DNA from 2 places in the Bradyrhizobium sp. Crot121 genome. Region 2 is predicted to be linked to the other one. Evidence: predicted binding sites of a transcription regulator. Region 2 holds the regulator's gene; the other holds the start of a gene.

Region 1 (5,178 bases), on a different contig from region 2:
TCTCCGAGCAGGGATTGCTCGACAAGATCAAACTGGTCGGCCACGCCATGGATGCCGATCCGCGCGCCGAATGCCTGACCACCGCCGTCGCGCATGATCTCGCGCAATTGCGCGAGCTGCGCGCCAAGGTCACAAAGCCGGTGCGGGTGATGTTCGTGATGTCGCTGCTCAACGGCCGCGCCATGGCGGCAGGCCGGAAAACGGCGGCGAACGAGATCATCCAGCTCGCCGGCGGCGTCAATGCGGTCGAGGGCTATGACGGCTACAAGATCGTCAGCGACGAGGCGATCGTCGCCGCCAAGCCCGACGTCGTGCTGTCGATCCAGCGCGGCAAGGATTCGCTGGAAGCCGAGGCGATCTATGCGCATCCGGCCTTCGCGCTGACGCCGGTCGCGGCGAACAAGAGCTTCATCTCGATGGAAGGACTCTATCTGCTTGGCTTCGGACCGCGCACGGCGGCTGCAGCGCGCGACCTTTCCACGAAGCTATACCCGGCGCTGGCGCCTCAGGCAGAGAAGTTCGTGCCCGCGGCGCTCGCGGCGAATTGCCGGCGATGAGCGCCTTGGCGGACGCGCGTGGCAATACTGCCGATCCTCGTACCAAGCGCCCGCGGCCGCCGGCAACGCTGACGCTGCTTTGCCTTTGCGCCGCGCTCGTCGGCACTGCGCTCATTGCGGTGACCCTGGGTGCCGCCGGAATCCCCCTCGCCCGCCTTCCCGCCGCGCTCGGCCTGTGGGGCGACGGAGCGGCCAATCCGCTGGTTGCGCGCGACCAGCTCGTGCTGTGGTCGATCCGGATTCCGCGGATCGTCGCCGCCGCGATGGTTGGCAGCCTCCTGGCGGCATCCGGCGCGATCATGCAGGGGTTGTTCCGCAATCCCCTCGCCGATCCCGCGCTTGTCGGCGTCTCCAGCGGCGGTGCCTTTGCTGCGGCCGCCGCGATCGTCTTCACAGACAGCCACATCGGCGAGAGCGTTCGCTTTATGCAGCACCAATTGCTGCCGCTGTCGGCGTTCGTCGGCTCGCTGGTGATGACCATCCTCCTCTACAGCATCGCAAGCCGCGCCGGTCGGACGTCGATCGCGATCTTCCTGCTGGCGGGAATTGCGATCGCCGCGATCGCCAATGCGGGCATCGGGCTTCTGGTCTTCGTCGCCGACGACCGCCAGCTCCGCGACATCACCTTCTGGATGCTGGGCTCGATGAGCGGCGCGACCTGGGGTAAGATCGCGACACTGGCGCCGGTGCTCACTGTTGCGCTGCTCGCGTGCCTGTCGATCGCGCGCGGGCTCGATGTGCTCGTGCTCGGCGAGGCCGAGGCTTTTCACAGCGGCGTCGACGTCGAGCGATTGAAACGGATTTCCATCATCCTGGTTTCAGCCATGACGGGGGTCGCGGTCTCCGTGTGCGGCGTCGTCGGCTTTGTCGGCATCGTGGTGCCGCATCTGCTCCGGCTCGCGATCGGACCGGCGCACCGGCTGCTGCTGCCGGCCTCGGTGCTGCTGGGCGCCGTGCTTTTGGTCGGCGCCGACACGATGGCCCGCACTATCGTGGCGCCGGCGGAAATGCCGATCGGCGTCCTGACGGCGGCAGTCGGCGCGCCGTTCTTCCTCGCCATCCTGCTGCGGCAGCGCAGCTTGGTTTCGCTATGACACCGATGCTGCAGGCGAAGGCGGTCTCGGTCGTGGTCAGTGGCGCCACGCTGGTCGATGCCGTCGATCTGCGTGTCAATCCGGGCGAGATGATCGCGATCGTGGGGCCGAACGGCGCCGGCAAGTCGACGCTGCTGCGCATGCTGTCCGGCGACATCACGCCGACCCGCGGCACGGTCGAATTGAAGCAGCGCGCGCTCCGCGCCTATCCGCCGCGCGAATTGGCGCGGCATCGCGCCATGCTGTCGCAGCATGTCAACGTCACCTTCCCGTTCACGGTAGAGGAAATCGTCTACATGGGCGCGGGCGACAATTCGCGCGCGACGGCCGCGCCGCTGGTCGAGTCCGCACTGGATGAGGTCGGGCTGAGCGGCTTCCGCCATCGCCAATTGCCGACGCTGTCGGGCGGCGAGCAGCAGCGCGCGCATTTCGCCCGCGTGCTGGTGCAGCTCGCCTGCGGCGAAGCACAGAACGGTGCGGGCCTGTTGCTGCTGGACGAGCCGACCTCGAGCCTCGATCTCAGGCACCAGATCGACCTGGTCGAGACCGCCCGCCGCCGCGCGCAGAACGGCACCGCTGTGATCGCGATCCTGCACGACCTCAACCTCGCGATGCGCTTTGCCGACCGTCTCGTTCTCCTGCATCGCGGCCGGCTTGCGGTCGACGGCGGCCGCAGCGAGGCGATGACCGCGGAGACGATCCGCACCATCTTCGAGATCGACGCCACGATCGACCATACTGAGAGCGGCATCCCCTTCCTGCTGCCGCAAACGATGCGACCGGTGACGTAACGCCGCAGGCATATCCAGCGGCAATCGTTAGAGCGTTTTCGAGCGAAGTGGACACCGGTTCGCGTGAAGAAACGCGTCAAGACAAGAATCTAGAGCTTCGGTTCTGATTCCATCAGAACCGAATATGCTCTAGCCGTCACAAAACTGTCAGCGCCATGTAACACGCGCCTCCCAGAACTCCGCCGCGTTTATCTTCAGGGGAGATCAACATGCGCAAATCACTGCTTTGCTCCGTCGCGTCCATCGTGCTGCTCTCGGGAGCCGCCTTCGCGCAGGGCGAAGGCGAATATCCGGCGACCCTCAAGGGCCACGCCGTGCTTCCGGCGGAAAGCTTCATCGACGCGCCGGCCGATGCACCAAACGATCTCAAGACCTCGGGCAAATACACCACCGGCCGCCGCGTCGACGCCACCGGCACCGTGATGGGCAAGTCCTACGAGCGGCCGACCGGCGTCTCGCTGCCGTTCAAGGGCCAGCCGCTGCAGGGCCATTCCGGCATCAAGGTGATGGCGGACGGCACGTTCTGGGTGCTCACCGACAATGGCATGGGCTCGCGCTACAACTCAGCCGATTCGATGCTGTACCTGAACCGGCACAAGATCGACTGGACAAGCGGCAAGATCGAGCGTCAGGAAACCGTGTTCCTGCACGACCCCGACAAGAAGGTGCCGTTCCGCATCGTGCATGAGGATACTGCCAAGCGCTATCTCACCGGCGCCGATTTCGACACCGAAGGCTTCCAGATCATCGGCGACACGTTCTGGATCGGCGACGAGTTCGGGCCCTACGTGATCAAGGCTGACAAGACCGGCAAGGTGCTGGCCGTGTTCGACAGCATCGCCGACGGCAAGCCGGTGCGCTCGCCCGATCACTGGTCGGTGCAGTCGCCGGGCGCGCCGGGCGCCAGCTACGCCACCGTCAACCTGCGCCGCTCCAAGGGCTACGAAGGCTTTGCCTCCTCGAAGGACGGCAAGTTCCTGTACGGCCTGCTCGAGGGCCCGCTGTGGGATGCCGAGAAGAAGGACTGGGAGAAGGTCGACGGCAAGGAAGCCTCTCGCATCCTCGAGTTCGACGTCGCGAACGAGAAATTCACCGGCCGCTACTGGCACTATGTGTTCGAGCAGAACGGCAATGCCATCGGCGACTTCAACATGATCGACCCGATCCAAGGCCTGATCATCGAGCGCGACAATGGCGAGGGCACCGCGGACAAGGCGTGCCCGCAGGGACAGCGCGGCGAGAACTGCTTCCCCGATCTCGCCAAGTTCAAGCGCGTCTACAAGGTCGAGCTCTCGGATGCCAATGTCGGCAAGCCCGTGCGCAAGGTCGCCTATATCGACCTGATGAAGATCCGCGATCCCGACAAGAAGGCGAAGAAGCCGCTCAATGACGGCGTGCTGACCTTTCCGTTCTTCACCATCGAGAACGTCGACAAGGTCGACGACACCCACATCATCGTCGGCAACGACAACAACCTGCCGTTCTCCTCGAGCCGCGATCCTAACAAGGCCGACGACAACGAGTTCGTGCTGCTGGAAGTGGGTGAGTTCCTGAAGGCGAAGTGAGTGACTCCCTCTCCCCGTTCTTCACGGGGAGAGGGTTGGGTGAGGGGCTCTCTCCACGATTACGGTGGCAGATGTATTCGCGGAGAGAGCCCCTCACCCGGATTGCTTCGCAATCTTACCTCTCCCCGCAAGAGCGGGGCGAGGTAAGAACCACCTACCCTGCCGGCGTCATCACGACGCCCTTGTCCTTGGGCCAGCGGATGCGCCAGGCGAAGTTGATCTCCTTCAGCTCGCTTGGTTTCGCATCGAACGTCCATTGCAGCACGCCGCGCCTGTCGCGCAGATTGGTCGCGGTCGGCGGCGTGGTCTGCGGCAGCATCTCGACCACGATCTCCTCGCTCTCGCTGACCGGGAGCTGATCCTCGATCGCGACGCGGATCGGGAAATCATGGCCGTTGCGGATGCTGGTCTTGAACGCGCGTTCGTCGGTCTTCGATGTCGTCACGATCAGACCCGCCGAGCCCTCGTTGCGCTTGACCACCGAGCGCTCGACCTTGACCTTGTCGTCGGCGCCGAAGCCGAGCCGCACCGTTTCGCCCTTGCCGGCGGACGCGATTTTGCTGCGCCCGACGAAGACGCCATCACGATAGATCGCGACGCGGCCGGGCAACAGCGGCGCGTCCTCGGCCTGCTTGAAGCTCGCCTCCAGGAACGCCGTCGGATCGAGCACCGGCACGGCGCGGATCGTCAGCTCGGGCGCGATCCCGCTGCTTCCGATGCGCAGGCTCTTGGCTCCCTCGCTGGCACCGAGGCTGACGCGGCCGGGGATTTTGAAGGTGGCCTGGAAGTCGCCGATCTCGGCCACGGCCTGCTGCTCGTCGGCGCGCTCGCGCGCATCGAACGCCTCGGCGGCCTTCGCGGCTGGCGCCGAGCGCAGTGCGGTCGCCGGCCGCGCCAGCTCCGGCACGGCGCTTGACAGCGGCACCGGGCGCGGAGGCTGAGGATACTGCACGAGCAGCGAATTCAATTCGGGCGCGCTGTCGCCACGGGCAATGCGCACGGTGGAGACGCCGAGCGCGACGTTCGACCAGTCCTCGCCGGTCGACTGCGTGATCTCGGCGCGGCGCACCAGTTCCAGCGAGGGTTTTCGATCTCTGGCGGCGGTATCGAGGCGCGCGTCGTAGATCGGCGCCCAGCGCGCATTGCGCACCGAATAGGTGACGCGCAGGGT
Region 2 (5,178 bases):
CTGGGAAGTCGTCCGCAACGTCGTGATCCCCTATACCCGCGTCGGCGTGATCGGCGGCATCATGCTGGCGCTCGGCCGCGCCCTCGGCGAAACCATGGCCGTGACCTTCATCATCGGCAATTCGTTCCGCATCTCCTCCTCGATCTTCGCGCCGGGCACGACGATCTCGGCGGCGATCGCCAGCGAATTCGCCGAGAGTGACGGATTGCACCAGTCGGGCCTGATCCTGCTCGGCCTCTTGCTGTTCGTGCTGACATTCATCGTTCTCGCTTGCGCGCGACTGATGCTGATGCGTCTGGAAAGGAAGGCGGGGAACTGACATGAACCCGATTTACAAAGCACGCCGCCGCAACGACATCATCATCCGCGGGCTTTGCATCGCCGCTGCCGCGTTCGGGGTGACCTGGCTGGCGCTGATCCTGTTCACGCTGTTCTACAACGGTCTCGCCGGCCTCAGCCTCGACGTCTTCACCAAGAACACGCCGCCGCCCGGCTCCACCGATGGCGGTCTGTTGAACGCGATCGTCGGCTCGGTGATCATGACCGTGATCGGTGTCGGCATCGGCGCGCCGCTCGGCCTGTTCGCGGGCACCTATCTGGCCGAATACGGCAAGCATGACCGGCTCACCTCGGTGATCCGCTTCATCAACGACATCCTCTTGAGCGCGCCGTCGATCATCATCGGCCTGTTCATCTATGGCGCGGTCGTCGTGCCGATGGGCGGCTTCTCCGCGCTGGCCGGCTGTCTGGCGCTGGCGGTGATCGTCATCCCGGTTGTGCTCCGCACTACCGAGGACATGCTGCTGCTCGTCCCCAACCCGCTGCGGGAGGCGGCCTCCGCGCTTGGCCTTCCGCGCTCGCTGGTGATCAAGCGGATTGCCTATCGCGCGGCGCGCTCCGGCCTGATCACGGGCGTGCTGCTGGCGACCGCCCGCGTCGCCGGTGAGACCGCGCCGCTGCTGTTCACCGCGCTGTCCAATCAGTTCTTCAGCCTGAACCTGACCAAGACGATGGCGAACCTGCCGGTGACCATCAACAACTTCGTGCAGAGCCCCTACGCCTATTGGAAGGAGCTCGCCTGGAGCGGGGCCTTGCTTATCACCTTGACCGTGCTCGCGCTCAACATCGGCGCGCGCATTCTCGGCGCCGAAAGGAGCGCAAAATGACCGATCTGTCCGTATCGACGACCAGCCCGAGCGCGGCCATTCCCCAGAAGTCGCTGCCGGAAGCGGCGCCAAAGGTGACTGCACGCAGCCTCAACTTCTATTACGGCGAGCACCATGCGTTGAAGAACATCAACCTGACGCTCGGCACCAACCGCGTCACCGCCTTTATCGGCCCGTCCGGCTGCGGCAAGTCGACCCTGCTCCGGATCTTCAACCGGATGTACGACCTGTATCCCGGCCAGCGCGCCACCGGCCAGTTGATGCTGGACCAGACCAACATCCTCGACCCCAAGCTCGACCTCAACCTGCTGCGGGCGCGGATCGGAATGGTGTTCCAGAAGCCGACGCCGTTCCCGATGACGATCTATGAGAACATCGCCTTCGGCATCCGCCTTTACGAGAAGATCTCGAAATCTGAAATGGACGGCCGCGTCGAGAAAGCGCTGCGCGGCGGCGCGCTGTGGAACGAGGTCAAGGACAAGCTCAACGCCTCCGGCCTGAGCCTCTCCGGCGGCCAGCAGCAGCGCCTCTGCATCGCCCGCACGGTTGCGGTGCGGCCCGAAGTTATCCTGTTCGACGAGCCCTGCTCGGCGCTCGATCCGATCTCGACCGCCAAGGTCGAGGAGCTGATCCAGGAATTGTCGGAGGACTACACGATCGCGATCGTCACGCATAACATGCAGCAGGCGGCGCGCGTCTCCGACAAGACCGCGTTCATGTATCTGGGCGAACTGATCGAGTTCGACGACACCAGCAAGATCTTCACCTCGCCGAGCGATCGACGCACCCAGGACTACATCACCGGCCGGTTTGGTTGAGGAGGGACATCATGGCTTCTGAACATACCGCCAAGGCATTCGACAGCGATCTTCAGGAACTGACCCGTCTGGTCGCAGAGATGGGCGGGCTGGTCGAACGGATGATCACCGAATCCGTCGATGCGCTGATCCGCCGCGACGTCGCGCTCGGCAAGCGTGTCGTCGCTTCCGACATCGAGATCGACAGCCTGCAGCGCGTGATCGAGGAGCGCGCCGTGCTGACGATCGCCCGCCGCCAGCCGATGGCTGTCGACCTGCGCGAGATCGTCGGCGCGATGCGGGTGGCGACCGACCTCGAGCGGATCGGCGACCTCGCCAAGAACATGGGCAAGCGCGTCGCCGCGCTGGAGAACGACTTCCAGCCGCTGAAGCTGATCCGCGGCCTGGAGCACATGACCGACCTCGTGCTGTCGCAGGTCAAGTCCGTGCTCGACGCCTATGCCGCGCACGATCTGCCGGCGGCGATGAACGTCTGGAAGAGCGACGAGGAGGTGGACGCGATCTGCACCTCGCTGTTCCGCGAGCTCCTCACCTACATGATGGAAGATCCGCGCAACATCTCGTTCTGCATCCACCTGATGTTCTGCGCCAAGAATATCGAGCGGATCGGCGACCACGCCACCAACATCGCGGAAACGGTCTTCTACATGATCGAGGGTCAGCAGATCACCGACAAGCGGCCGAAGGGGGATATGACGACGTTCGCCACGACCGTTCCGGGCAACTAGAGCAACATCCGGAAAGTCGACGCCGGCTTTCAGCCAAGATCCTGCTCAAACATCAAAGGAAGAGTGGGATGACGATTCAAGCAGAGAGTCATCCCGCTATAGGAGAAGCCAAGCCGATGAGCGCACGCATTCTGGTGGTCGAAGACGAAGAAGCGCTGACGACGCTGTTGCGCTACAATCTCGATGCAGAAGGCTATGATGTCGAAACGGTCGCCCGTGGAGACGATGCGGACACAAGGCTCAAGGAACGTATTCCCGACCTTGTCGTGCTCGACTGGATGCTGCCGGGACTCTCCGGCATCGAGCTGTGCCGCCGTCTGCGGGCGCGGCCGGAGACCAAGCAGCTCCCGATCATCATGCTGACCGCGCGCGGCGAGGAAAGCGAGCGCGTGAGGGGGCTGGCGACCGGTGCCGACGACTACATCGTCAAGCCGTTCTCGGTGCCTGAACTGCTCGCGCGGGTGAAGGGCCTGTTGCGCCGGGCAAGCCCGGAGCGGCTCGCCACCGTGCTCACCTATGGCGACATCGAACTCGACCGCGAGAAGCGCCGCGTCGCGCGCTCGGGCCGCCCGATCGATCTCGGCCCGACCGAATATCGCCTGCTGGAGTTCTTCCTGGAGCATCCCGGCCGCGTGTTCAGCCGCGAGCAGCTGCTCGACAGCGTTTGGGGCCGCGACATCTATATCGACGAGCGCACCGTCGACGTTCACATCGGCCGCCTGCGCAAATTGCTCAATCCCGGCCGCGAGCAGGACCCGATCCGTACCGTCCGCGGCGCGGGCTACGCGCTCGATGATCGCTTCGCGAAGGCCGAGCAGTCGTAAACCGGCGACCTCAATCCGTAGCCCGGGTGCAGCGAAGCGTAACCCCGGGGAAATTTGGACCCGCCGATACAGCGTTCCCGGGTTGCGCTGCGCTCCACCCAGGCTACGATCTGTCGTCGGCTTACTTGCCTTGTGACGGCTTGACCGTCGGACGGCGGCGGTCAGCCGCCGGCTGGTAGGCGATGCGGGAGTGGTGCGCGCAATAGGGCAGGCCGGGAAGCGCCTTGCCGCCGCAGAAGAAGAATTCCGGGCTCGAGGGATCGCCGACCGGCCAGTGGCAGGTGGCCTCGTTCAATTCGAGCAGCGACAGCCGCTGGCTCATCGGCACCACATTGTCGTAGGCGATAGGGTCCGCTTCCACCTCCACCTCGAAGGCGTGGGCGAGCGCGGTGTTGCCGCGGGAGACCGGACGCGCCACGCGCATCATCGGCTGTGCGGGACGCGCCTTGCGCTGCCGCGGCGCGGCTGCAGCAGGACTCTTGGCGCGGCCCGAGAGGCCGAGCCGGTGCACCTTGCCGATCACCGCATTGCGGGTCACGTTGCCCAGTTCCGCAGCGATCTGGCTGGCCGAGAGGCCACCTTCCCAGAGCTTTTTCAACTGCTCGACGCGTTCGTCGGACCAGGTCAATACCGTCATCGCATCTTTCCCTTCGCGTTGCGCCGGCCGATCCTGGGACAGCGCTGCGATGCCTAATCTCAAAAATCCCTGCGGGCAGAATCCCTTAAGGCTCGCCGGGCACGAAAACCGCACCCGAACGTGTACGCCGCACACAAAGGACTCTAAGGGATCAAAACTGCCGCACGAGATGTCGTACCCGACAGGCTAGACGCTACAATATGGCGTGACTCTGGCGCAAGAGTCCGCGCCTATGCGTCCACATGTTCCGACATTTAGGGATTGCAATCGGGCTTTTCCACCACACCGGAAAACTGCGGATTACCGGCACTTTGCAGCGCAGCCTGGCGGCTTCGTGGCGATTGACAGCACCCGCCGCGCGCATAGAATGCCTTCACGTGCCGCCCTGCAAAGGCGGCACGTTTTGTTTTCGCTGGATGAGCTCCAGCCGCGTGTCTGCATCGCTGCACGCCGCCGGGGCTTGTCTGAAAGGCTTGTCTGAACCCTTCAGTGATCGCCATGACCGACCGCGCCACGTCGCATCTGCTTCCCGTTTTTGCCAGGGCCGATCTCGGCTTCGAACGCGGCGAAGGCTGTTGGCTGATCTCGACCAAAGGCGAGCGTTATCTCGACTTCACCTCCGGCGTCGCGGTGAACGCGCTCGGCCATGCCCATCCGCATCTGGTGAAGGCGCTGCAGGAACAGGCGACGAAGCTCTGGCACATGTCGAACCTGTTCAAGAGCCCGGACGGCGAGAAGCTTGCCGCGCGGCTGTGCGAGCAGAGTTTTGCGGACTTGGTGTTCTTCTGCAATTCCGGCGCGGAAGCGATGGAGGGCGTGATCAAGGTCGTGCGTCACTATCACTTCTCGAAGGGGCATCCGGAGCGCTACCGCATCATCACCTTCGAAGGCGCCTTCCATGGCCGCACGCTCGCGACACTCGCCGCGACCGGCGCCGCTAAATATCTCGAGGGCTTCGGCGCGCCGATGGACGGCTTTGATCAGGTGCCGCATGGCGATATCGAA

What was found. The regulator PhoB, encoded in region 2, activates phosphate uptake and scavenging genes when phosphate is short. The targets are predictions, from matches to a motif close to TGTCATNNANCTGTCAT.
Region 1: a site for PhoB is predicted at 2,577-2,593, ahead of AC5ZGW_RS16590 (esterase-like activity of phytase family protein). Genes of this name have one in related genera too.

The regions. Positions count from the first base shown of each region.
Region 1 is NZ_JCAMOR010000016.1:75,462-80,639, reverse strand. It holds gene AC5ZGW_RS16605 (heme/hemin ABC transporter substrate-binding protein) at 1-557, shown strand, start outside; gene AC5ZGW_RS16600 (FecCD family ABC transporter permease) at 554-1,651, shown strand; gene AC5ZGW_RS16595 (heme ABC transporter ATP-binding protein) at 1,648-2,442, shown strand; gene AC5ZGW_RS16590 (esterase-like activity of phytase family protein) at 2,652-4,007, shown strand; gene AC5ZGW_RS16585 (mucoidy inhibitor MuiA family protein) at 4,162-5,178, opposite strand, start outside.
Region 2 is NZ_JCAMOR010000006.1:52,908-58,085, reverse strand. It holds gene pstC (phosphate ABC transporter permease subunit PstC) at 1-319, shown strand, start outside; gene pstA (phosphate ABC transporter permease PstA) at 321-1,166, shown strand; gene pstB (phosphate ABC transporter ATP-binding protein PstB) at 1,163-1,984, shown strand; gene phoU (phosphate signaling complex protein PhoU) at 1,996-2,712, shown strand; gene phoB (phosphate regulon transcriptional regulator PhoB) at 2,829-3,536, shown strand; gene AC5ZGW_RS08555 (GcrA family cell cycle regulator) at 3,658-4,173, opposite strand; gene AC5ZGW_RS08550 (aspartate aminotransferase family protein) at 4,672-5,178, shown strand, end outside.